Regions from separate parts of the Mesorhizobium sp. B2-6-1 genome, predicted to be linked through region 1. Evidence: predicted binding sites of a transcription regulator. Region 1 holds the regulator's gene; each other region holds the start of a gene.

Region 1 (7,239 bases):
CTTTCGCGCGTCGCGCGTTCATGTAGCATAGGGTGTCGAGGGCGCAAGGGGCAGACCCGATGGCTGGAGCGGGCAGGGGCGCGGAGGAAGGCGAGGACGTCGTTGCCGGCGTCAGCGAACGCTCTTTTTTTGCCACGCCCGCGCCCGCCTCATTGCCGCTGGCGTTGTCGCCCCTACAGCAGCCGAGCAAGTCGCCGCCGGCGGATGTTTCCACGCCGCCCGGCATTCCCGCAGCCGGCGCGGCCGTGCGTCTGCGCCGTGAGTTCGGCCGTGCTTCATGGCCTCGTCTGCGCAACGGCGTGGCCAGAGCGTCCGAGCTCGAACTCGATCGGGGCATAGCCTTCCTGCTCGTGCCGGTGTTCCTGGCATGCGGATCGATCGCCTATTTTTCGCTGGCGGCGGAGCCGGGCTTTGCCAAGCCTGTCGCGGTCGCGATCCTGATGTCGCTGTGCGCGCTCGTTTCACGCTCATGGCCGAAAACGCATCTGTGCTTCATGGCGGCGCTGTTGTGCGCGCTCGGCATGCTCGCCGGCAAAGTCGAGACGTGGCGAGCGGGAACGCGGATGCTGGGCTCGGAAATCTCCACGCAAATCACCGGCCGCGTCGTTTCGGTCGACCAGATGGAGACCGGGCGCATCCGGCTGACCATCGATGTGACATCGACCGCGCGGCCGAAACTACTCTACGCGCCGGAGCGCGTTCGCCTTTCGGCACGCAAGGTGCCGGCTGAAGTGACGGCCGGTTCGCTCGTGACCGGCTATGCCAGGCTGTTGCCGCCGACCGGACCGGTGCGGCCGGACAGCTACGACTTTTCCTTCGACAGCTACTTCGCCGGCATAGGCGCCAGCGGCTTCTTTCTCGGCAACCCCAAAATCGTCTCAGCCGATGACAGGCCGCTGTGGGCCGCCCTTTCAGCCGCCATCGAGAGTGCTCGCGAAAGCATTGCCGACCATATCAGGGGCAGCATCGGCGGCGCCGAGGGCGAGATCGCCGCGGCGCTGATCGTGGGTGTGCGCGCCGGGATTCCCGACGAGATCAATGAAGCGATGCGACGCACCGGCATCTACCACATCATCTCAATTTCCGGGCTGCACATGGCGCTGGTCGCCGGCACGGTCATGGGTCTGCTGCGTGGCGGCTTCGCGCTGTTCCCGAATTTTTCCTCCCGCCGGCCGGTCAAGAAATACGCGGCCGCGGCGGCACTTTTCTCCATCGCCGCCTACCTCGTCATTTCGGGCGTCGTTGTCGCCGCCGAACGCAGCTTCATCATGCTGGCGGTGATGCTGATCGCCGTTCTGTTCGATCGGGCGGCACTCACCATGCGCAATCTGGCTATTTCGGCGATCGCCGTCATCGTGGTGTCGCCGCACGAGGTGGTAGGGCCGAGCTTCCAGATGTCCTTCGCCGCCACCGCGGCCCTGGTCGGCGCCTATGCCGGCTGGTCGGATCGCAAAGCCGACAAAGCGCGGACCCCGCCGCCGCAACGGACCTTGCCTGGCCTGCTGACGCGAAAATTGCTGCTGGCGACAGGTGGGCTGGCGATGACCTCGATTATCGCGGGAAGCGCCACGGCGCTTTTCGCCATCTGGCATTTCCAGCGCGTGTCGCCGCTCAGCCTGTTCGCCAATCTTGCCGTCATGCCGATCGTTTCGGTCGTGATGTTCCTTGCGGTTGCCAGCGCGCTGCTGATGCCGTTCGGGTTCGATGGACCATCCCTTTATCTGATGGGCAAGGGACTGACCGCGATGATCGCCATATCAGGATGGATCTCGCAACGCTCGCCGGTCGACGCGGTCGGGTTGATTTCGCAGCAATCCGTCCTTCTGGTGGCGATCGCCCTGGTCATCGCGACGATGGCCACGACATGGCTGCGGCTGGCGGCACTTCCCTTCGCGCTCGCCGGCCTGTTGACCGTCTCGGACACGCGCACGCCGGACGTGCTGATTTCGGAGGATGCCCGCCTGGTGGCGTTGCCGATCGGCGGCGGCGAGCTCGCGATCAACCGGGCGCGCCCGAACGAATTCACCGTCGATAATTGGAAACGCGCGCTGAAGTCCGAAACCATCGTTGCGCCGGAACTGTTCGACAGCGGAGACCGACAGTTCGACATCTTCGATCCCGCGCAACTTCCGGCGGGAGCGCCTTTCTATTGCTTCACGGGCCTGTGCATGGCCCGGCATACCTCGGGGGCGATCATCGCGCAGGTGGAGGATCGCAAGGACGCCTGGAGGGCCTGCTCCTATGCGGATCTGATCGTCATCAACGACCCCGCGGGCTACGATCCCTGCCACAATCCGCTGGTTCTCGTCATCACCAAGCGGCAGCTCGCTCGCAAGGGAAGTGCCGCCGTCTTCTTCGACCAGCAATCGGCGACGGCACCGGCACGGGTCAGCTTTGCCGTCGACAGGCCATATCGGCCCTGGCACGAACAGCGGAAATTCTCACGCGAGGCAAGGGGACTGCCGCCTTACCGTAAACCCGAAAAGCCCACCGCCGACCCCGCTCAGTAGCGCCTGATCAGGCCGACCAGCTTGCCTTGCACCTTGACCCTGTCCGGTCCGAAAATACGTGTTTCATAGGCCGGATTGGCAGCCTCGAGCGCAATCGAAGCACCCTTTCGGCGGAAGCGCTTCAGCGTTGCTTCCTCCTCGTCCACCAGGGCCACGATGATCTCGCCGGGACTTGCGGTGTCGGCATTGCGGATGATGACCGTGTCGCCGTCGAAAATGCCGGCCTCGATCATCGAATCGCCCTTGACCTCCAGCGCATAGTGTTCGCCGCCCATGATCATGTCAGGCGGCACTGAAATGGAATGCGTCTGATGCTGGATGGCGTCGATCGGCACACCCGCTGCGATGCGACCCATGACCGGGATCGACACCGCTGAAACCGCGTCGTCGTCATTGCCGGCAGCGGGCAGACGCGAAGACGTCGCCGGCTTGATCTGCCGGCTAGGGCTGCTGCCCTGTCCGAGGCTGCCCTGGATGACGCTCGGGGAGAACTTCTTTGCCGCGTTAAGACCCGGCGCGATCGAGTCCGGCAGGCGCAGCACCTCCAGCGCGCGCGCCCGGTTGGGCAGGCGGCGAATGAAGCCGCGCTCCTCCAACGCCGTGATCAGCCGATGAATTCCCGACTTGGAGGCGAGGTCCAGCGCTTCCTTCATCTCGTCGAAGGACGGCGGAATGCCGCTTTCCTTCAGCCGTTCATGGATGAACATCAAGAGTTCATGTTGCTTGCGCGTGAGCATGGCGGCCCCCAAAGGCATTGCACGAAGGGTCTGGAACCAGAATCAGAAAACAAACCCAGAACAAACACTATCTGTTCCAGTTGTGTTCCGCAACCATTTAAAGTTTAATGAATTTGTTAAGGCGACGGAAACGAAATGCCCTCCCGCAGCCAGCATCCTGCCAGCGCGGTCCGTCGTCAATGCGCTCCCGGGCCCTTTGAAACTATTTTGGTTAATGGCCTGTGGCCCGACCGGTCTCCACTCTTGGCACAAGCCTGCAAGCTGGGTGACCGGCAGGTGCGGGGTGCGTTTGGGCGGATTAGAAACCCCTGCGGCTCGTGAACGAAACGAAACCAAAATGCCAACTTCCGCCGGAAAACGGCCAGACACCACCACTGGTCGCGACGGGCTGCGTTCGTTCGTTCGCTTGACGAACCGTATAATAATGTACGGTTTTCGAAGAGGAACACCAATGACCACGCCGAAGCAGGCCGCGCGACGCGAACGGATAGAGGAGGCCGCCTATGCGGTGCTCCGGGAAGCCGGCTACAAGAGCGCCTCCCTGCTTGCTATCGCCAAGCGGGCATCGGCCTCGAACGAAACCCTCTACAACTGGTACGGCAACAAGCAGACCCTGTTTCGATCCTTGATCGAAGCCAATGCGGGAGAGGCAAGGAAGCTGCTGGAGGACGCCCTTCACCAGGCGCGCGATCCGCTCGAAACCCTGAACTTGCTCGGGCCAGTCCTGCTGACCCTCGTGACGGGCGACAAGGCGGTGGCGCTCAATCGCGCCGCGGCCGGCGACGTCAACGATACAGGCACGCTTGGCCAATCGATCGCGCAATTCGGCCGCAATACCATAATGCCGCTTGTTGGCGACCTGCTTCGAACCGCAAGTCGGGCCGGCCCGATCGCCTGTGACGATCCTGCCGAAGCCGCCGACATCTACATCAGTCTTTTGATCGGCGATCTCCAGGTTCGCCGGATCGTTGGGGTGCTCGAGGAACTGCCTCGGGCGGAAATCGAGCAAAGATCGAACCGGGCGTTCACCCTGTTCTTGCGCCTCTATGCGGCCAGCCCTTGCCCGGGCGGCAAAACAGCCGGCCCGTTTCCAGGGCGCTCTTCTCACCGAGGAACATCGCGACCATGAGCAAAATTCCCGATCTCGCAGCGATCGAGGCAATGGACACCGCGGATCCGCTGCGTGCCATGCGTGACCGCTTCACCTTGCCCCAGGGGGTGATCTATCTCGACGGCAATTCGCTGGGCGCCGCTTCGCCAGCCGTGTTCGGCGAGCTGCAGAAGGCCGCCACGCAGGAGTGGGCGCAGGATCTCATCCGCGCCTGGAACACCGCCGGCTGGTTCGACATGCCGGTCGAACTCGGCGACCAACTCGGGCGCCTGATCGGGGCCGCCGCCGGCCAGACGGTGGTCTGCGATACCACCTCGATCAACATCTACAAGGTGCTGCATGCGGCACTCGGGATGCGGCCGGACAGGTCAGTCATCATCGCCGAGGGGGACAGCTTTCCGACCGATCTCTATATGGCCGAAGGCGTTGCCTCGACGCGGCCGGGCACGGTGCTGCGGCTCGAGGGTGTCGATGCGCCGACCATAGAAGAACTGATCGACGAGCGGGTCGCGGTCATCCTGGTCAACCACGTCAACTACAAATCCGGGCAGTTACGCGACATGGCCGCGCTGACGCGGACGGCACATGATGCCGGCGCGCTGATCGTCTGGGATCTCTGCCATACCGCCGGCGCCTTGCCGGTCGAGCTCGACCGTTCGAACGCCGATTTCGCCGTCGGCTGCACCTACAAATATCTCAATGGAGGCCCAGGTGCCCCGGCCTTCATCTACGCGGCCGAGCGCCACCATGGCGATGTCCGCCAGCCGCTCAGCGGCTGGTGGGGCCATGCGCGGCCTTTCGCCTTCGAACAGGGTTTTGCTGCCGGCACAGGCATCCGCCGGTTTCTCTGCGGCACGCAGCCTGTGCTGTCGATGCGCGCGCTCAAAGGGGCCCTCGATGTCTGGAACGACGTCGATATGGCAGAGGTGCGCAGGAAGAGCATCGCATTGACCGATCTGTTCATCCAGCTCGTCGAGGCAAAATGCGGCGCCTACGGCCTCGAACTCGAAGGCCCGCGCGACGGCAATGAGCGCGGCAGCCAGGTGTCGTTCCTCCACCCGCATGGCTATCAGGTGATGCGGGCCTTGATCGAGCGCGGCGTGATCGGCGATTTCCGCGCGCCATCCACGATTCGCTTCGGCTTTACGCCGCTTTATGTCGGCTATGTCGATGTCTGGCAGGCTGTCGAGGTGCTGGAAGACATTTTGCGCACGGACGCGTGGCAGGAGGCGCGTTTCGCCGTCAAGGCGGCGGTGACTTAAGAGCCTGTCGCTCAGAAAAGCGCAGCGGGTTCGGGATAACGATATGCAGTCGGCAAAGCTACGTCAGAGCCGGGTGCGGACCTTCCACAGCTCCGGGAACAACTCCACCTCCAGCATCTTCTTCAGGTAGGACGCGCCCGATGTGCCGCCGGTGCCGCGCTTCATGCCGATGATGCGCTCGACCGTGGTGACGTGGTTGAAGCGCCAACGGCGGAAATAATCCTCGAAGTCGACCAGCTTCTCGGCGAGTTCGTAGAACATCCAGTAGCGCTGCGGGTCGCGGTAGATGGTCTGCCAGGCGACAAGGACCTCTTCGTTCTCGGTCCGCGTTTCGCGCCAGTCCGTACGCCTTGCGTCGGCGCCGATGTCGAAGCCGTTGCGGGCGAGCAGCAGCAGCGTCTCGTCGTAGAGCGACGGTTGCGCCAGAATCGCCTCCAGTTTCTCGCTGAGGTCCGGCCGGTGTTTGTGCGGTCCGAGCATTGCGAGATTGCGGTTGCCGGCCACGAACTCGATGGCACGGTACTGCCAGGACTGGAAGCCCGAGGACTGGCCGAGCGCATCACGAAACTCGGTGTATTCACTGGGCGTCATGGTGCGCAGCACGTCCCAGGCATTGTTGAGCTGCTCGAAGATGCGGGCGACACGCGAAAGCATCTTGAAGCTCGGTTCGAGACGGTCGGCGCGGATGGAGCGGATTGCTGCGCCGATTTCGTGCAGCGCGAGCTTCATCCAGAGTTCCGACGTCTGGTGCTGGATGATGAACAACATCTCGTCATGGGCTGACGAAAGCGGATCCTGCGCCTCGAGCACCTTTTCCAGATGCAGATAGTCGCTGTAGGACATGCGCTCCTTGAACGACATTTCCGCGCCCTCGGCGGACGGGTCGTAGGGCTTGCTCAATTGATCTTCTCCGCGCGCAGCCGGAAGCGCTGGATCTTGCCGGTCTGCGTCTTGGGCAAAGCGGCGATGAATTTTACCGAACGCGGATATTTGTAGGGCGCGATCATGGCCTTGACGTGATCCTGCAGACGCTTGACGGTCATTGCGTCTGGCGCCACGCCTTGCACGAGCACGACATGAGCCTCGACGATCTGACCGCGCTCGGCATCCTCGGCGCCAACCACCGCGCATTCGGCGACATCGGCATGCGCCAGCAGCGCCGCTTCGACCTCAGGGCCGGCGATGTTGTAGCCGGCACTGACAATCATGTCGTCGGAGCGCGCGGCGAAGTGGAAGAAACCGTCCTCGTCCTGCCAGAACGTGTCGCCGGTGAGATTCCACCCGTCGCGGACATAGTCGCTCTGCCTGGCATCGGCCATGTAGCGGCAGCCGGTCGGTCCCCGCACCGCGAGCCTGCCCGCGGTGCCGCGCGGCACTTCGCGCATTTCGTCGTCGACGACGCGCGCCTGATAGCCGCCAACGGCCTTGCCGGTGGAGGCAGGCTTCATGTCATCGAAGCGGTTGGAGATGAAAATATGCAGCATTTCCGTGGCGCCGATGCCGTCAAGGATCGGCTTTCCGGTTTTCTCAGTCCATTCCTCGAAGACCGGCGCGGGCAAGGTCTCGCCGGCCGAAACGGCGACGCGCAGCGACGATAAATCGGCCCCTTCGTCCATGGC
Region 2 (7,239 bases), on a different contig from region 1:
CGGATGCGTTCTATTTCCGCCGCCGCTACCTCGGCAGCCGATCTGCAACGGGCGATGGGCGCATTCGGATTGGAGAGCGATGCCAAATTCGGACCTGAAGTGGCCAAACAGCGGCGCGCGCTGGTCGCCGCCAGATTGCCTCGCCATGAATGGCCGGAAAGGCCGATGATCGTGGTGGCCGTCGACGCGCTTACCGGTGAACTGGCCGCGTTCGACCGCGATTCCGGCGTCGATCTGGTTGACGCGGCCACCGCGAGCACCGCGCTGCCCGGTGCGGGGCCTACGCACAGCATCAATGGCGTCCGCTACATCTCCGGTGGCGTGCGCTCCGCCGATAATGCCGACCTTGCCTCGGGCTATGCGAACGTGATCGTGCTCTCGCCGTTCAGCGGACGGAGCGGGCCGCTACCGGAAGGCCAGTTCGAGGGCCTGCGCAGACCGCCGGGCGCGGACCTTGCAAGCGAGGTCGAAGCCCTGCTCCAGCAGGGCAGCCGGGTGGTGGTGATCACGCCTGACGTCGATTCCCGCGCCGCAATGGGCACCAACCAGATGGATCTGGCGACCCGCATCCCCGCGGCCCGTGCCGGTTTCGCCCAAGGCAAGAAGGAAGCGACCCGCCTAACGTTCCTGTGACGATTGCACGCCGAGGGCGTGCACCAACTTTCCAAATATTGCCTGCAAGGCGCAAGGCCTCAGGCAGCTTCTTCCTGCTCGGCTTCCTCATTGTCGGCCTTGGCGCCGCGCTTAGGGCCCTTGTTGAGATTGACCTCGATCAAACGCACGGCTTCGGTTTCCGACATGCGGTTGACAGCGGCGATCTCGCGGGCCATGCGGTCGAGCGCGGCTTCGTAGAGCTGGCGTTCGGAATAGGACTGCTCCGGCTGGTTGTCGGCGCGGTAGAGGTCGCGAACAACTTCCGAGATCGAGATCAGGTCGCCGGAATTGATCTTGGCATCATATTCCTGCGCGCGACGCGACCACATGGTGCGCTTGACGCGGGCGCGGCCTTGCACGACCTTCAGTGCGCGTTCGACATAATCCTCTTCCGACAGCTTGCGCATGCCGATCGAGGTTGCCTTGGCGACCGGCACCTTGAGGCGCATCTTGTCCTTCTGGAAATCGATGACGAACAGTTCCAGCTTGTGCCCGGCCACTTCCTGCTCGTCGATCGAGACGATCTGGCCGACACCATGCGCCGGATAGACGATGTACTCGCCGGTCTTGAAACCGTGACGTGCAGCGGTGGACTTCTTCTGCGGGGTGATCGTTGCCATTACGCCCTGAACTCCTTGTTGTGGGCCGGCGGCGGTGCCGGCTGAACTCGCGCGATCGGGTTACCGATCATTAGCCGCACAACAGATGAACCCACCGGAAAAGCCGGGACCGGCAAACCGCACGATTGCGATCGCCTGGCCCAGATCGCTCTGGTCCGATATGGGATTTTCACCTTTCAGTGATTTGGGGCGTTAGCGCCATAAATCGACGTTGTGTCACCGGCATGTTTCGCTCATGTAACACAAAAAGTCGGAAGAATCAAGGTTTTGCTGCATAAGCGAAGGCCACAGGTTCACGCCGCCTGTCAAGGCGGTTAATAGGCCGTACCTCTTACGCCGCGTCATGCCGGTTGAAACGGCAGCGCTGTCAGTCGCCTTCTCCGGGTTCAGCCGAGAAATATTTCTCGAACTTGCCGGCCTCGCCATCGAAGGCCTTGGCGTCGGCCGGCGGCTCCTTCTTGGCGGTGATATTAGGCCATTTCTCAGCGTATTCGGTGTTTATCTGCAGCCATTTGTCGAGGCCCGACTCAGTATCGGGCTTGATCGCGTCGGCGGGGCATTCCGGTTCGCAGACACCGCAGTCAATGCACTCGTCGGGATGGATGACGAGCATGTTCTCGCCCTCGTAGAAACAGTCGACCGGACAGACCTCGATGCAGTCCATATATTTGCATTTGATGCAATTGTCGGTCACGACATAGGTCATCGATCTGCTCCGGGACGTCCCGTTTTTGTTGGCTTTTTCCGTGAGGTAACGCCTTTGGCGCCCGCTTGCAAGGGCGGCCATTCCGGCCATGTCCGCATTGCCGGAATGGAATTCCAACGGGTCGGCAATGGCGGGCATCGGTCATGTGCTCGGACCGTTGTGTCGGCGGCGTGGAAGAACATACATGCTCCCTCCGTGCACCGGCGGTCAGTCGTCGCCAAGCAAGCGGTCGGTCTCGCGGCGCTCCTTCTTCGTCGGGCGGCCGCTTCCGGCCTCGCGCAGCCCTGGGATCGCGTCGGGAGGCGCCTCGCCCGTCGGTGCGGCAGGCGGCGACATGTCTTCGTAGAGCGTGCGTGCCTCCACGGCGGGGCCGCGCCGGCTTCCCGCATCGAGCACCTTCCAGATGAAGATGCGCCGCTCCAGCGTGATGGTCAGGACGTCGCCAGGCTTGACCAGGTCGGAGGCCTGCGCTGCTTTGTCGCGATTGATGCGCACCCGGCCGGCCACGACCAGTTTGGCGGCCAGCGAGCGCGATTTCACCGCGCGCGAGAAGAACAGCCATTTGTCGATACGCTGGCGGTCGGTGGCCATCGGGGCGACCATCGGATCCTGTGCGGCTATTTCTTCAGCTGGTCGCGCAAAGCGGCGAGCTTGGCGAAGGGAGAGTCGGGATCGAAGCGCACCGGGCGCTCCTCGCGCGGTTTTGCCTGAAACGAGGGTTTGCCGCCTTGCGGGCCGCCCTTGCCTTCCGGCCTGCTGCCCGGCCGGCCCTCACGGCGGTCAGAACGCTCGCCCTGCGGCTTTCCCTCCCGCCGTTCCCCGCCTTCGCCTTGCGGCCTGGGCTTGAACTTCGAGCGATCGAAACGCGGCTTGCCGGCGCCATCGCGGCGCCCTTCATGGGCGGGCCGGGTGCCGGGCTGGCCGACAGCGGCATCCGCCGGGGCATCGGAGCGCGCCGCCTGGCCGTTGCGCGGCCGGGCGCGGTTCTCGTGGTGACGGTGACGAGGCCGCTGGTCGAAGCGGCCCTGCCGCCACAACAGGATCGGCTTAGGCTCTTCGGCTTCCGCAGCGGGTCCCTGTTGGGGAGCGTCGGCGCTGTCCCCCTCCTCGCCTCGCTCCGCGATCTCCCCCGTCGAGGGGGAAGTGAGAGCGTCGGCGCTTTCGGCGGCAGGAGTCTCAGGCACGGCTTCTGCTACAGGCGCAACCTCTTCCGTAGCTTCGGCTGGAGCTTCGGGTTGTTCTTCCGCAACAGTTTCGGCCGGTTCCGCAATGGGTTCAGCAGGAATTTCGACGGCGGTCTGGGCAGTCGCAGTTTCCGGATCTTCCGCTGATGTCTCCTCAGGCGTGTCCGTCGCAGCCGCCTCCGCCGCCTTGGCCTGCTCGGTGCGCGCGGCCTCTTCCGCTGCCAGCTTGGCCGCCACGGCTTCCCGGGCGGCATTGTCCTGCGCTTCCAGCCGTGCCTTGACTTCGGCCGCCGGCTTCGGCTCGGCACGGTAGCCAAGACCTTTCAGGATTTCTTCCATGTCATCGGCCGTGGCGCCGAGAATCGACATCATCGGCGGCGTCACCATGAAAGACTGGCCGTCATAGGCGCCATCCGGACGCTGGCCGAGGCCGGGCTTCCAGTTGGTCGCCGGGCGGATCAGGTCGGCCAGCCGTTCCAGAATGTCGATGCGCACGGCGCGGCGGCCGAGATTGCGGTAGCCGGCAAGCTTGTAGAAGGCCTTGTCGAAAGCCGGATCGATGACCACCGAGGTGCGGCCCGATGCCAGCGCATGGACGACGTCGCCGAAGCCGGGCTTGTCCTTGCCGTCGTTTTTCAGCGCCCACAGCAACGTCACCAATCCCGCGGGCGCCGGCTTGATCAGCGCCGGCACGAAGACATGATAGGCGCCGAAGCGCACGCCCAGCCGGCGCAATGCCGCGCGGCCTTCCTGGTCGAGCGACTTCATCTCCTCGGCGATGTCGCGGCGATTGATAAGGCCGAAATTCTCGACCAGCTGGAAGGCGATGCCGCGGCCGATACCCGATATCTGCTCGGCATTCTTCAAATCGACCAGCGGCTTCAGCAGGGATTCGATCTGGAAATTGACGAAGCGCTCGGCACGCGCCGCGACCTTGTCACGCGCCGGGCCGGTCAGCTGTTCATCGGCCAAAAGCACCAGGCGCGGCTTCAGCGCGTCCTCGCCGGCAACAAGCGTGCCGATCGGCGCGCCGATCCAGCGCAGCGTGCCGTCGGAACCGAGCGCGATGTCGCCATTGGCGCAGGCGCCGAAGCGTTCGGCGCGTGCCTCGAACTCCGCCGCCAGCGCCTTCTGGGCGGCCGCGCGCACGGCCTTGGCGTCTTCGCCGCCAGCGCTCTGATCGGCGGTGAAACGGAACCCCTGCAACTCGCCGACATGGTGGCCTTCGACGAGGACGGTTCCGGTTGGGCTTATTTCGGCTTCAGGCATGGTATTTTCTCTAAGGCGCCGCATGAGGACGGAAGTCCTGCGGTCTACGAAGCGTTTCGTCAACCGCTCATGCAGCGCATCCGACAATCTGTCTTCGATTTCGCGCGTCTTTTCCTGCCAGTGTGCCTGATCGGCCAGCCAGCCGGGCCGGTTCGACACGAATGTCCAGGTGCGGATCTGGGCGATGCGATGCGACAGCGTATCGATGTCGCCCTCGGTGGTGTCGGCGCGGCGCACCTGCTCGGCCATGTAATTCTCGTCGACATGGCCATGCCTGGCGAGGTCCATGTAGATCGACGCAATGAGGTCGGCGTGCTGGGCCGGCGCTATCTTGCGGTAGTCGGGGAGCGCGCAGGCCTCCCACAGCAGCGCGACGCGCCTTGCGTCGGTGGCGAGCGCCCTGATGTCCTCGTCACGCGACAGGTGCTCGAGCGCCTGCGCATCGACTGCCGGCAGCGCACGGGTCAGGCCCTCCACCGGGGCATTGGTCTCAATCGAGCGCTTCAGCGCGTCGAGGCTGGCGAAATTGAAACGCGCTGTGCGCCATTGCAGAACCTTCACCGGGTCGAAGTCGTGGCTTTCGATCTTCTTGACCAATTCCTCGTCCAGCGGGTCGACCTGGCCGGTGACGCCAAACGTGCCGTCGCGCAGGTGCCGGCCGGCGCGCCCGGCGATCTGGCCAAGTTCGGCCGCCGTCAGGTTGCGATACTGGTAGCCGTCGAACTTGCGGTTCTGGGCGAAGGCGACATGGTCGAGATCGAGGTTAAGGCCCATGCCGATGGCATCGGTGGCGACGAGATAGTCGACGTCGCCCGACTGAAACAGCGCCACCTGGGCGTTGCGGGTGCGGGGCGAGAGCGCGCCAAGCACGACGGCCGCACCGCCCTGCTGGCGGCGGATCAGTTCGGCGATGGCATAAACCTCGTCGGCGGAGAAGGCGACGATCGCTGTGCGCCGGGGCAAGCGGGTCAGCTTCTTCGAACCGGCATAGGCGAGGTGCGACAGCCGCGGCCGCGTCACCACCGAGACGCCTTTCAAAAGGCGCTGCAAGATGCCGTGCATGGTGGCGGCGCCGAGCAGCAGCGTCTCCTGGCGGCCGCGCAGATGCAGGATGCGGTCGGTGAAGATATGGCCGCGCTCGAGATCACCGGCAAGCTGCACCTCGTCGATAGCGACGAAGGCGGCATCGGTCTCGCGCGGCATGGCTTCGACGGTACAGACCGAATATCTGGCGCCTGGCGGCTGGATCTTCTCCTCGCCGGTGATGAGCGCCACCTTGTGGGCACCGACCTTTTCGCAGACGCGGGTGTAGACCTCTCGCGCCAAGAGCCTGAGCGGCAGGCCGATGATGCCGCTTTCATGCGCCACCATGCGCTCGATGGCGAGATGGGTCTTGCCTGTGTTGGTCGGCCCAAGCACGGCAGTCACGTCGCGACCCGATAGGATCAGCGGCTCGGTGGGTTTCGGATGGATGTTCATCGGCTCGGAAATAAGGCTTTCTGGCCTCTCATTGTCGGGAGCACGCCTCGGGTGGCGCGTATGACAGGCGACACATAGGGATTTCAGGCGCGAAGCGAAAGCGGAATGTTCCGCTGGCGGTTCGAAGTCACCTCCGTCGAGCTTCGGTTCGGCTGCTGATTAAGGGTTGGAACGAGTCTGGAACGAATCGGCGACGAATCGCTGACTCGCCCGGATTCAGGTTTTGTTCACGGCTAGATGTGGAGTTTTGGCTGATGATCCTTACCACATGCTGAATCACGGAATTGGCCCGTTTCATGCTAGGCGAGAGCTGCCGTTAACTTTCGCTGGCAAAGCCGTGTGGCAGCCCGCCTTGCTTCATCCAAGCTTATGAAATTGTTGAACTTTCTTAATAGAAATTAACAGTTTGATAGGCGATTGCAACTGCTCTCGTTAACATTGCGGCCAAACATGGAACGAAAGGGCGACGAATCGGCGATGTCGGGATTTTCCCTGTTTGTTCACGACAAGATGTAGTGTTACGCACAGGTTTTCCACCGACAATGCACAGCTTATCCAGGCAGTTTTGCACAATACCCGCTGCCGCGATTAACCTTTGCGTGCCGGATTGGAACAGCAGGCCGACAGCCGTCATCGGACGGCGTCACGGACATCCGAAGCGGATGGCGAACGAGCCCTCCTTCAATCGGCACCGGGAAGCCGGCAGCCCGGCGAGACCTCAGGCGAAGTACTGGCCGCCATTGGCGGTGATGGTCGATCCCGTGATGAAGCCGGCGTCCTCGGAGGCGAGGAAGACGACGCAGCGCGCGATCTCCTCCGGCTCGCCGAGGCGCCCGACCGGGATTAGCGGGATGATGCGTTCGTTGAGCACCTTCTCATCGATCGCCCGGACCATTTCGGTGGCGATATAGCCTGGGCAGATGATGTTGACGGTGATGCCCGCGCGGGCTCCTTCCTGGGCCAGAGCCTTCGAGAAACCGATGTCGCCGGCCTTGGCCGCGGAGTAGTTGACCTGCCCGGCCTGGCCCTTCTGGCCATTGATGGAGGAGATGGTGATGACGCGGCCGAACTTGCGGTCGCGCATGCCGCTCCACAGCGGATGCGTCATGTTGAAAACGCCGGAGAGATTGGTGTCGATGACCTCCTTCCACTGCTCACGCGTCAGCTTGTGGAACATTGCGTCGCGCGTGATGCCGGCATTGTTGACCAGCACCGCGACCGGGCCCAGATCGGCCTCGACCTGCTTGATGCCGGCGGCGCAGGCGTCGTAGTCGGCGACCGACCATTTGTAGGTCTTGATGCCGGTTGTGGCCGTGAACTTGCTCGC
Region 3 (7,239 bases), on a different contig from region 1:
GATCCGGCGACGTTTCCGTCGCAGCTTCTTTGGCTGGCGATCACGTTCGGGCTCTTCTACCTCTTCCTGAAGAGGGTGGTGGTGCCGCGCGTCGGCGGCATCATCGATGTCCGCAACGACCGCATCAGCCAGGATCTCGATCAGGCCGCGAAGTTGAAGGGCGAGGCCGACGCTGCCGTTGCTGCTTACGAGCAGGAATTGGCGGAAGCCAAGAAGAACGCCAACGCCATCGGCCAGCAGGCCAATGACGCGGCCAAGGCGGAAGCCGAGACCGCGCGCAAGAAGATCGAGGCCGCGCTCGACGAGAAGCTCGGCGAGGCCGAGGCGCGCATCTCTTCCATCAAGGCCAACGCCATGAAGGAAGTCGGCAGCATCGCCGAGGACACTGCCTCGGCGATCGTCGAGGCGCTGGTCGGCGGCAAGGCCAGCAAGGCCGAGATCGCGGCCGCGGTCAAATCCGTGGCCGGGTGAGGAGCGCATCATGGACGCCACATCTCTTGCAACGCTCTGGGCCACGATCGCCCTGGTCATCTTTTTGGGCATCGCTATCTACATCAAGGTGCCCCGCCTGATCGCCAAGGCGCTCGATGCCCGCGCCGCCAGGATCAGCAGCGAGCTCGACGAGGCGCGCAGGCTGCGCGAGGAGGCCCAGCAGCTGCTTGGCCAATATCAGCGCAAGCGCAAGGAAGCCGAGCAGGAGGCCGCAGACATCGTCGCCGCGGCCAAGCGCGAAGCCGAACTGCTCGCCGCCGAGGCGCACAAGAAGACCGAGGACTACGTCGCGCGGCGCACCGCTCTTGCCGAACAGAAGATCGGCCAGGCCGAGCGCGAGGCGATCGGCGAAGTGCGCGCCAGCGCCGTCGACATCGCCGTCGAAGCCGCTCGCACGCTGCTCGCCGGCAAGATCGACGCCAAGGCGGGAGCCGACCTGTTCAAGACCTCGCTCGCCGATGTGAAGGCGAAGCTGAACTGAGCTGAAACAACAGAAATGAAAAAAGGTCGCCTGGGAAACCCGGCGGCTTTTTGTTGTGGCGCGGAGGTCAACGCTGCCGATCTCCCCTCTCGTGGGGGAGATGCCCGGCAGGGCAGAGGGGGGCGCGAAGGAACGCCAGCGCTCGATTCAAAATCAGCTGAATTGGGTGCCGATAGTGCAGGGAACCTGGGCAAGACTAACTGATAGGCTGGAGGGACAGCGCCCCCCTCTGTCCTGCCGGACATCTCCCCCACGAGGGGGGAGATTGGCTGTCACCGCCGCTTTCGCCAATCCTACCAACGCAAGATAGATCGAGCCGCCCTAATCCAGCCCGGCGAAGCTCTCTTCTTCCACCACCTCGGCACCTTCAAGCCTGAATGGCGCGAACGACACGCGGTGCAGCCGCGCCACCGGCCCGTGCGTCTCGATCGCGGTGCGATGGCGGACCGTGGCATAGCCCATATGCACTTCGAAGCCATAGTGCTGGTGATGGCTGCCGCAGCCGCACATCATGCGGTCGCGCATCACCTTGGCGACGATCGAGGCGGCGGCGATGGATTGCGAGCGCTGGTCGCCCTTGATCAGCGCGCGCCCCGTGCAAGGCAGGCCCGGCGGCACGTCGCGCCCATCGGCAAGCGCGAGCTTCGGCTGCACCGGCAGGCCGGCGACCGCACGGCGCATCGCCTCCAGGCTCGCCTTGAGGATGTTGCTGCCGTCAATGCCCTCGGCGCTGACCGAGGCCATCGACACGCCGAGCGCGGAGCCGATGATGCGCACGAACAGCGCCTCGCGTTGCAAATGGCTGAGCCGTTTGGAATCGTCGAGGCCGTCGGGGATGTTGGCAGGGTCGAGCACGACCGCAGCCGCCACCACCGGTCCGGCCAGCGGGCCGCGTCCGGCCTCGTCCATCCCCGCGACCGGCCACAGGCCTTCGGCCATCGCCTTCGTCTCGAAGGAGAAATCGGGTTTCTCGACGATTTCGAAGAGAGGCGGAGAATCAGAACGCGCGCGAGCCATGTTGCGGCGAGGTTCGCATCGGCTCTGATTCTCCGCAAGTCCCTCCGGGTCGGGTGGGGCGCCGGACCGGGAGGGCACCGTCTGCAGGCCGGGGCAGGCCGGACGGGATTTTTTCGCCACGGCGGCAAACAGCCGCGGTCGTTCAAAGCAGCATCAACTGCTCCTGGTCCTTGCCGGCGGCGACGAACTGGTCGGTCCGCAGCGTGCGCCGCTCGGCATTGAGACCGAGCCGCTTGGCGGTGATTTCGAAGCGCCGGCCGATCTGCCAGGCGTAAGGACCCGCGCCCTTCATGCGCTTGCCCCATTCCGAATCGTAATCCTTGCCCTCGCGCATCGAGCGGATCAGCGACATCACATGGCGATAGCGGTCGGGATAGTGGCGCAGCAGCCAGTCCTTGAAGATCGGGCTGACCTCGAGCGGCAGGCGCAGCACGACATAGCCCGCCTCGCGTGCGCCGGCATGGTGCGCCGAATCGAGGATGCGTTCCATCTCCTGATCGGTCAGCCCGGGGATGATCGGCGCCACCATGACCGAAGCAGGGATGCCGGCATCCGCAAGCTGCCTGATCGCCTCCAGCCGCTTGGCCGGCGTCGAGGCGCGTGGCTCCATGGTGCGCGCCAGCATGCGGTCGAGCGTCGTCACCGACAACGCCACCTTGGCGAGGCCCCGTTCGGCCATGCGTGACAAGATGTCGATATCGCGCGTCACCAGAGCGGATTTGGTGACGATGCCGACCGGGTGGCCGCGCGCCTCCAGCACTTCGAGGATCTCGCGCATGATCCGGTACTGCTTCTCGATCGGCTGGTAGGGATCGGTATTGGTGCCGATGGCGATGGTCCGCGGCTGGTAACCGTCCTTCGACAGTTCCTTGTCGAGCAGGCGCGCCGCGTCGGGCTTGGCGAACAGCTTGGATTCGAAATCCAGCCCCGGCGACAGGCCCATGAAACTATGCGTAGGCCGCGCAAAGCAATAGACGCAGCCATGCTCGCAGCCGCGATAGGGATTGATCGAGCGGTCGAAGGAGATGTCGGGCGATTCATTGCGGGTGATGATGGTACGCGGCTTCTCGACCTGTACCTCGGTCTTGAAGGGAGGCAGTTCCTCCAGCGAGTTCCAGCCATCGTCGAAGACATGCCGGCTGACCGGCTCGAACCGACCGGACGGGTTGATGCCTGCCGACCGGCCGCGGTTGCGGTCGGGGCGGACGCGCATGCCGCTCTGCTCGATCATCGCGTTGGCCATTTCGGCTCGTCCTGCTCCGAAGGCGGCAATGTCGGCGCGCATGATCGGTTCCATCTTCGCCCGCTCCCAAGGACTGTCCATGTTGTTTCGAATCGCTCTGCTCATGAATTTAATCCTATTTGCCGAACGAGAACAAAGCAAGAACTTTCTATGGTGCGCCGCAAAACTGGCGCTGCGTTCCGCTTTCCGCTATTCGGCACACGATGCTCACCGTTCTTATCGAGACCCACAATGACGAGGAGGGCCTCGCCCGCACGCTGGCGACGCTGATCGGCGGCGCGGTCGAGGGCGTGGTGCGCGAGGTCATCGTCTGCGACACCGGTTCCACCGACCAGACCCATCGCGTCGCCGAGCATGCCGGGTGCCAGTATGCGACCGACGGCGTCGCGGCGGCCATCCGGCACGCGAAAGGCGATTGGCTGTTGCTGCTGGAACCGGGCGCGCGGCTGGTCGACGGATGGATCGACGAGGTCGTTGCGCATACAGCGAGGCAAACCATGGCGGCGCGGTTTTCACGCACACGCGCCGGCCGCGCGCCATTCCTGGCCCGTATCTTCTCGGCAAACCGTGCCTTGGCCGACGGGCTGCTGATCAGCAAGCGCCAGGCCGCATCCTTGTCGAAAAGAGCCGGCAGCGCCGAGGCTCTCGCTCGCGGCCTGGCGACCAAGCGGCTGGATGCCGAAATCTGGGCCGCTCCGGCAAAACAAGAGCACCGCCCGTCCAAATGATTTTGCAGCTGCTCTGTCTACGTGCGTTGCACATGTGACGCGCAGCTAGCTTCCGATCACGCGGGTGCCGGCGCGCAGGCCGCGGCTGATGATGGAAGTGGTTTCGGTGTCTCGCGGTCCTCGCGCCGGCGCTTCCACGGCGAGCCGGTCATTCGCTAAAACGCATCTCGACAGGCATCCAGCGAAGACGACGTCTGGCTTGACGCTGTGCCTTGCTTTCCGCGTCGTAGTCGACCGGGATCGGTTCCTGACTGAACGACCTTTGATCGTCCAGGGCGTTGATGATGACGATTGCCCTGGCATCGTCCTCTCCGGCGATTGCGGCGGTATAGGCACCGCATTCACCGCAGATCAGGTAGTCGGCCGTCCCCAATCCAAAACGGTATTTCTTCAATCGCTGGATGTCCTTGACTGATATGACCAGTCTGCCGTCCGGATCGGCGACGGCGCGCGAGCCATGCTTGGTACAGAACGAGCACTGGCAGGCGCGAACCTCGATTTTCGATGGATCGAGCTCGGTTGAAAATCGAAGGCGTATGTTGCCGCAATGGCACCCGCCATTATGCACTGTCATCGCGTCCGCCCGTCTTCAACGGCGATGGCCGCCGCCGCGAGACGATACGTCCTGCCGCATCCGGTTTGGAATGGTCTTTCGAAGGCGAAGGCGGTGTTCTGCCTGGCAAACGCGGCGTGAAACCAGCGCCTTGCCTCGGCTTTCACGGAGCCGACATGCCGCGCCGCAGGTGCTCGTCCAGGCGCGGCATGATCTCGACGAAGTTGCAGGGCATGTGCCGGTAGTCGAGCTGCGCCTTCAAGATGCCGTCCCAGGCATCCTTGCAGGCGCCGGGCGAGCCCGGCAGCACGAAGACGAAGGTGGCGTTGACGACGCCGCCGGTCGCTCGGCTCTGGATCGTGGAGGTGCCGATCTTGTCGTAGGAAATGCGGTGGAACACCTCGGAAAAACCATCCATGCGCTTTTCGAAGATCGGCTCCAGCGCGTCCGGCGTCACGTCGCGCCCGGTGAAGCCGGTGCCGCCGGTGGTGATGACCACATCGATCCCATCATCCTTCGACCAGCCGAGCACCTTGTTGCGGATCTTGTCTCCATCGTCGGTGACGATATCGCGGGCGGCAAGGATGTGGCCGGCTTCCGCGATGCGGTCGGCCAGCGTCTGGCCGGACCTGTCGTCGGCAAGGCTGCGCGTGTCGGAAACGGTCAGCACCGCGATGCGGACCGGAATGAAGGAACGGCTCTCGTCAGTCCTGGCCATGGGCATCTGCCTCCGCCGTCATGCTGCGGGTCGCGGCGACGAACCAGTCGGGTTGCCGGGCACGGATGTCGGCGGCCGCGCGCTTGGCGACGTTGCCGGTCTCGAACAGGCCGAAGCAGGTGGCGCCGGAACCCGACATGCGGGCAAAACCGGCCCCGGCCTTGTTCAGCACCGAAAGTGCCTTGCCGATAGCGGGCTCGATGGCGCGGGCCGCCGGCTCAAGGTCGTTGCGCGTAATCTCCAGCCAGTTGCGCAGGCTGTGGAAGTCGACCACGCGCGGCAGCGGCGGAAGCGCTTCATTGTCGCGCCGCGACAGCGCGTTGAACACGTCGGTTGTCGAGACCGCCTTGCCGGGATTGACCAGCACCAGTCCGAGCGCCGAGAAATCCGGCACGATCGACAACTCCTCGCCGATGCCGCGTGCAATCAGCGGCCTGGCTGCCAGACACATGGGAATGTCGGCGCCGAGCGAAAGCCCGATCCGCGCCAGCGCGGCATCGTCGATGTCGAGTTGCCAGCTTGCCGCAAGCCCGCGCAGAACTGCTGCCGCATCGCTCGACCCGCCGCCGACGCCGGAAGCTACCGGCAGGTTCTTTTCGAGCTTGATGGAGACCGGCGGCGTGCCGCGAGGACCGGCCGCCTGCCGCAGCGCGTCACGCGCCCTGAGCACCAGATTGCGGCCGTCGACGGGAACATCCGGAGCGTAGCGGCCGGACACGCTGAAATCGTCTCGCTCGGCAAGCTCGATCTCGATCCTGTCGCCAAAGCGCGTGAACACCGCCAGGCTTTCGATCAGATGATACCCGTCATCGCGCCTGCCGGTGACATGCAGAGCGAGGTTTATCTTGGCGGGCGCCGGCCACATCCGGACGCGCTGGCCGGATTCCAGGCTCTCGATTCCGAGTGAAATGAGGATCAGTCCTTGGCCAGCCGGTACTCGCCGGTCTTCGGATCCTTCACCAGCGTCCCCATCGCGCCGTTTGCCGTCTGCTTTTCGGTGCGCCGCACCTTGGCGGTTACGCGCTCGGCCTCGCGGATGAAGGTGCGGTAGCCAAAATAGGCGGCGATCCCGACGACGGCGAAGAAAATGATCTGCGGCATATCAAAACTCCTCCCACGCTGGGCCGGCGAAGGGCGGCCGGTCGGGTCGGTTGGCGCATGTCGTCCAAAGACGGGTTCTGGAGAAAAACGACATGCATGGAACTTCAGCGTTCATGCTAGACGGTTTTGCCGGGTTTTCAAAGCCCGAAGCGCGCCCACAGAGCGCGCTCTTGCGCCGCATCGATCACGCCGCCGGTGGCAGCGGCGGCAATATCGGGCGCCGAAAATCCCTTGCTCGAGCCGAACAGCCCGAAGCGGCCGAACAAACCGCGCGGCGCCGAGATCAGCTTGAGTTGGGTTTTCGCCCCGAACCGCGTCTTGAGCACGGATCGCATGTCGCCGAGCGCATCGACAAGCCCAAGCTCCAGGCCGCGCTTGCCGGTCCAGAACAGGCCCGTGAACAGGTCGGGATCGTCCTTGAGCTTGGTGCCGCGCCGCTCCTTGACCAGATCGATGAAGGTTTCGTGCACTTCGAGCTGCAGCGCCTTCAGCCGTTCGATGTCTTCCTTTTTCTCGGGCTTGAACGGATCGAGCACCGACTTGTTCTGCCCTGCCGTGTGGACGCGGCGCTCGACGCCGATCTTCTTCATCAGCTCCGGGAAGCCGAACGAAGCCGAGACCACGCCGATCGAGCCGACGATGGACGATGGATCGGCGAAAATCTCGTCGCCGGCGACCGCGATCATGTAGCCGCCCGAGGCAGCGACGTCCTCGACGAAGACCAGCACCTTTCTGTTCTTCTCGATCGCCAGGTCGCGGATACGCTTGAAGATCAGCCGCGACTGCACCGGCGAGCCGCCGGGCGAATTGATGGAGATGGCGATGGCAGGCGCGTCGAAGGAAAACGCCTTTTCGATCAGCCCGGCGGTGGAGGCAAGCGACAGGCTGGGACGGAACGGGCCGCCG

Evidence for each region. Region 1 encodes LexA, which represses DNA repair genes until DNA is damaged. Its sites were predicted from a motif close to TGTTCNNNNTGTGTTCNG; they were not measured.
Region 2: the regulator LexA is predicted to act here: its motif matches at 6,080-6,097, upstream of FJ443_RS04445 (helicase-related protein).
Region 3: the regulator LexA is predicted to act here: its motif matches at 3,362-3,379, upstream of FJ443_RS05940 (PA0069 family radical SAM protein).

What each region holds. Positions count from the first base shown of each region.
Region 1 covers NZ_VFUH01000005.1:164,821-172,059, forward strand. Annotated here, with positions in the region: gene FJ443_RS13295 (ComEC/Rec2 family competence protein) at 60-2,510, shown strand; gene lexA (transcriptional repressor LexA) at 2,504-3,247, opposite strand; gene FJ443_RS13305 (TetR/AcrR family transcriptional regulator) at 3,585-4,376, shown strand; gene kynU (kynureninase) at 4,373-5,620, shown strand; gene kynA (tryptophan 2,3-dioxygenase) at 5,684-6,520, opposite strand; gene FJ443_RS13320 (AMP-binding protein) at 6,517-7,239, opposite strand, start outside.
Region 2 covers NZ_VFUH01000001.1:856,203-863,441, forward strand. Annotated here, with positions in the region: gene FJ443_RS04425 (patatin-like phospholipase family protein) at 1-633, shown strand, start outside; gene FJ443_RS04430 (CarD family transcriptional regulator) at 693-1,274, opposite strand; gene fdxA (ferredoxin FdxA) at 1,642-1,980, opposite strand; gene FJ443_RS04440 (RNA-binding S4 domain-containing protein) at 2,188-2,583, opposite strand; gene FJ443_RS04445 (helicase-related protein) at 2,598-5,912, opposite strand; gene phbB (acetoacetyl-CoA reductase) at 6,631-7,239, opposite strand, start outside.
Region 3 covers NZ_VFUH01000002.1:250,223-257,461, reverse strand. Annotated here, with positions in the region: gene FJ443_RS05960 (F0F1 ATP synthase subunit B) at 1-471, shown strand, start outside; gene FJ443_RS05955 (F0F1 ATP synthase subunit B) at 482-973, shown strand; gene FJ443_RS05945 (ribonuclease HII) at 1,295-1,990, opposite strand; gene FJ443_RS05940 (PA0069 family radical SAM protein) at 2,133-3,287, opposite strand; gene FJ443_RS05935 (glycosyltransferase) at 3,437-3,961, shown strand; gene FJ443_RS05930 (hypothetical protein) at 4,110-4,355, opposite strand; gene moaB (molybdenum cofactor biosynthesis protein B) at 4,678-5,232, opposite strand; gene FJ443_RS05920 (4-(cytidine 5'-diphospho)-2-C-methyl-D-erythritol kinase) at 5,219-6,097, opposite strand; gene FJ443_RS05915 (hypothetical protein) at 6,148-6,333, opposite strand; gene FJ443_RS05910 (S49 family peptidase) at 6,471-7,239, opposite strand, start outside.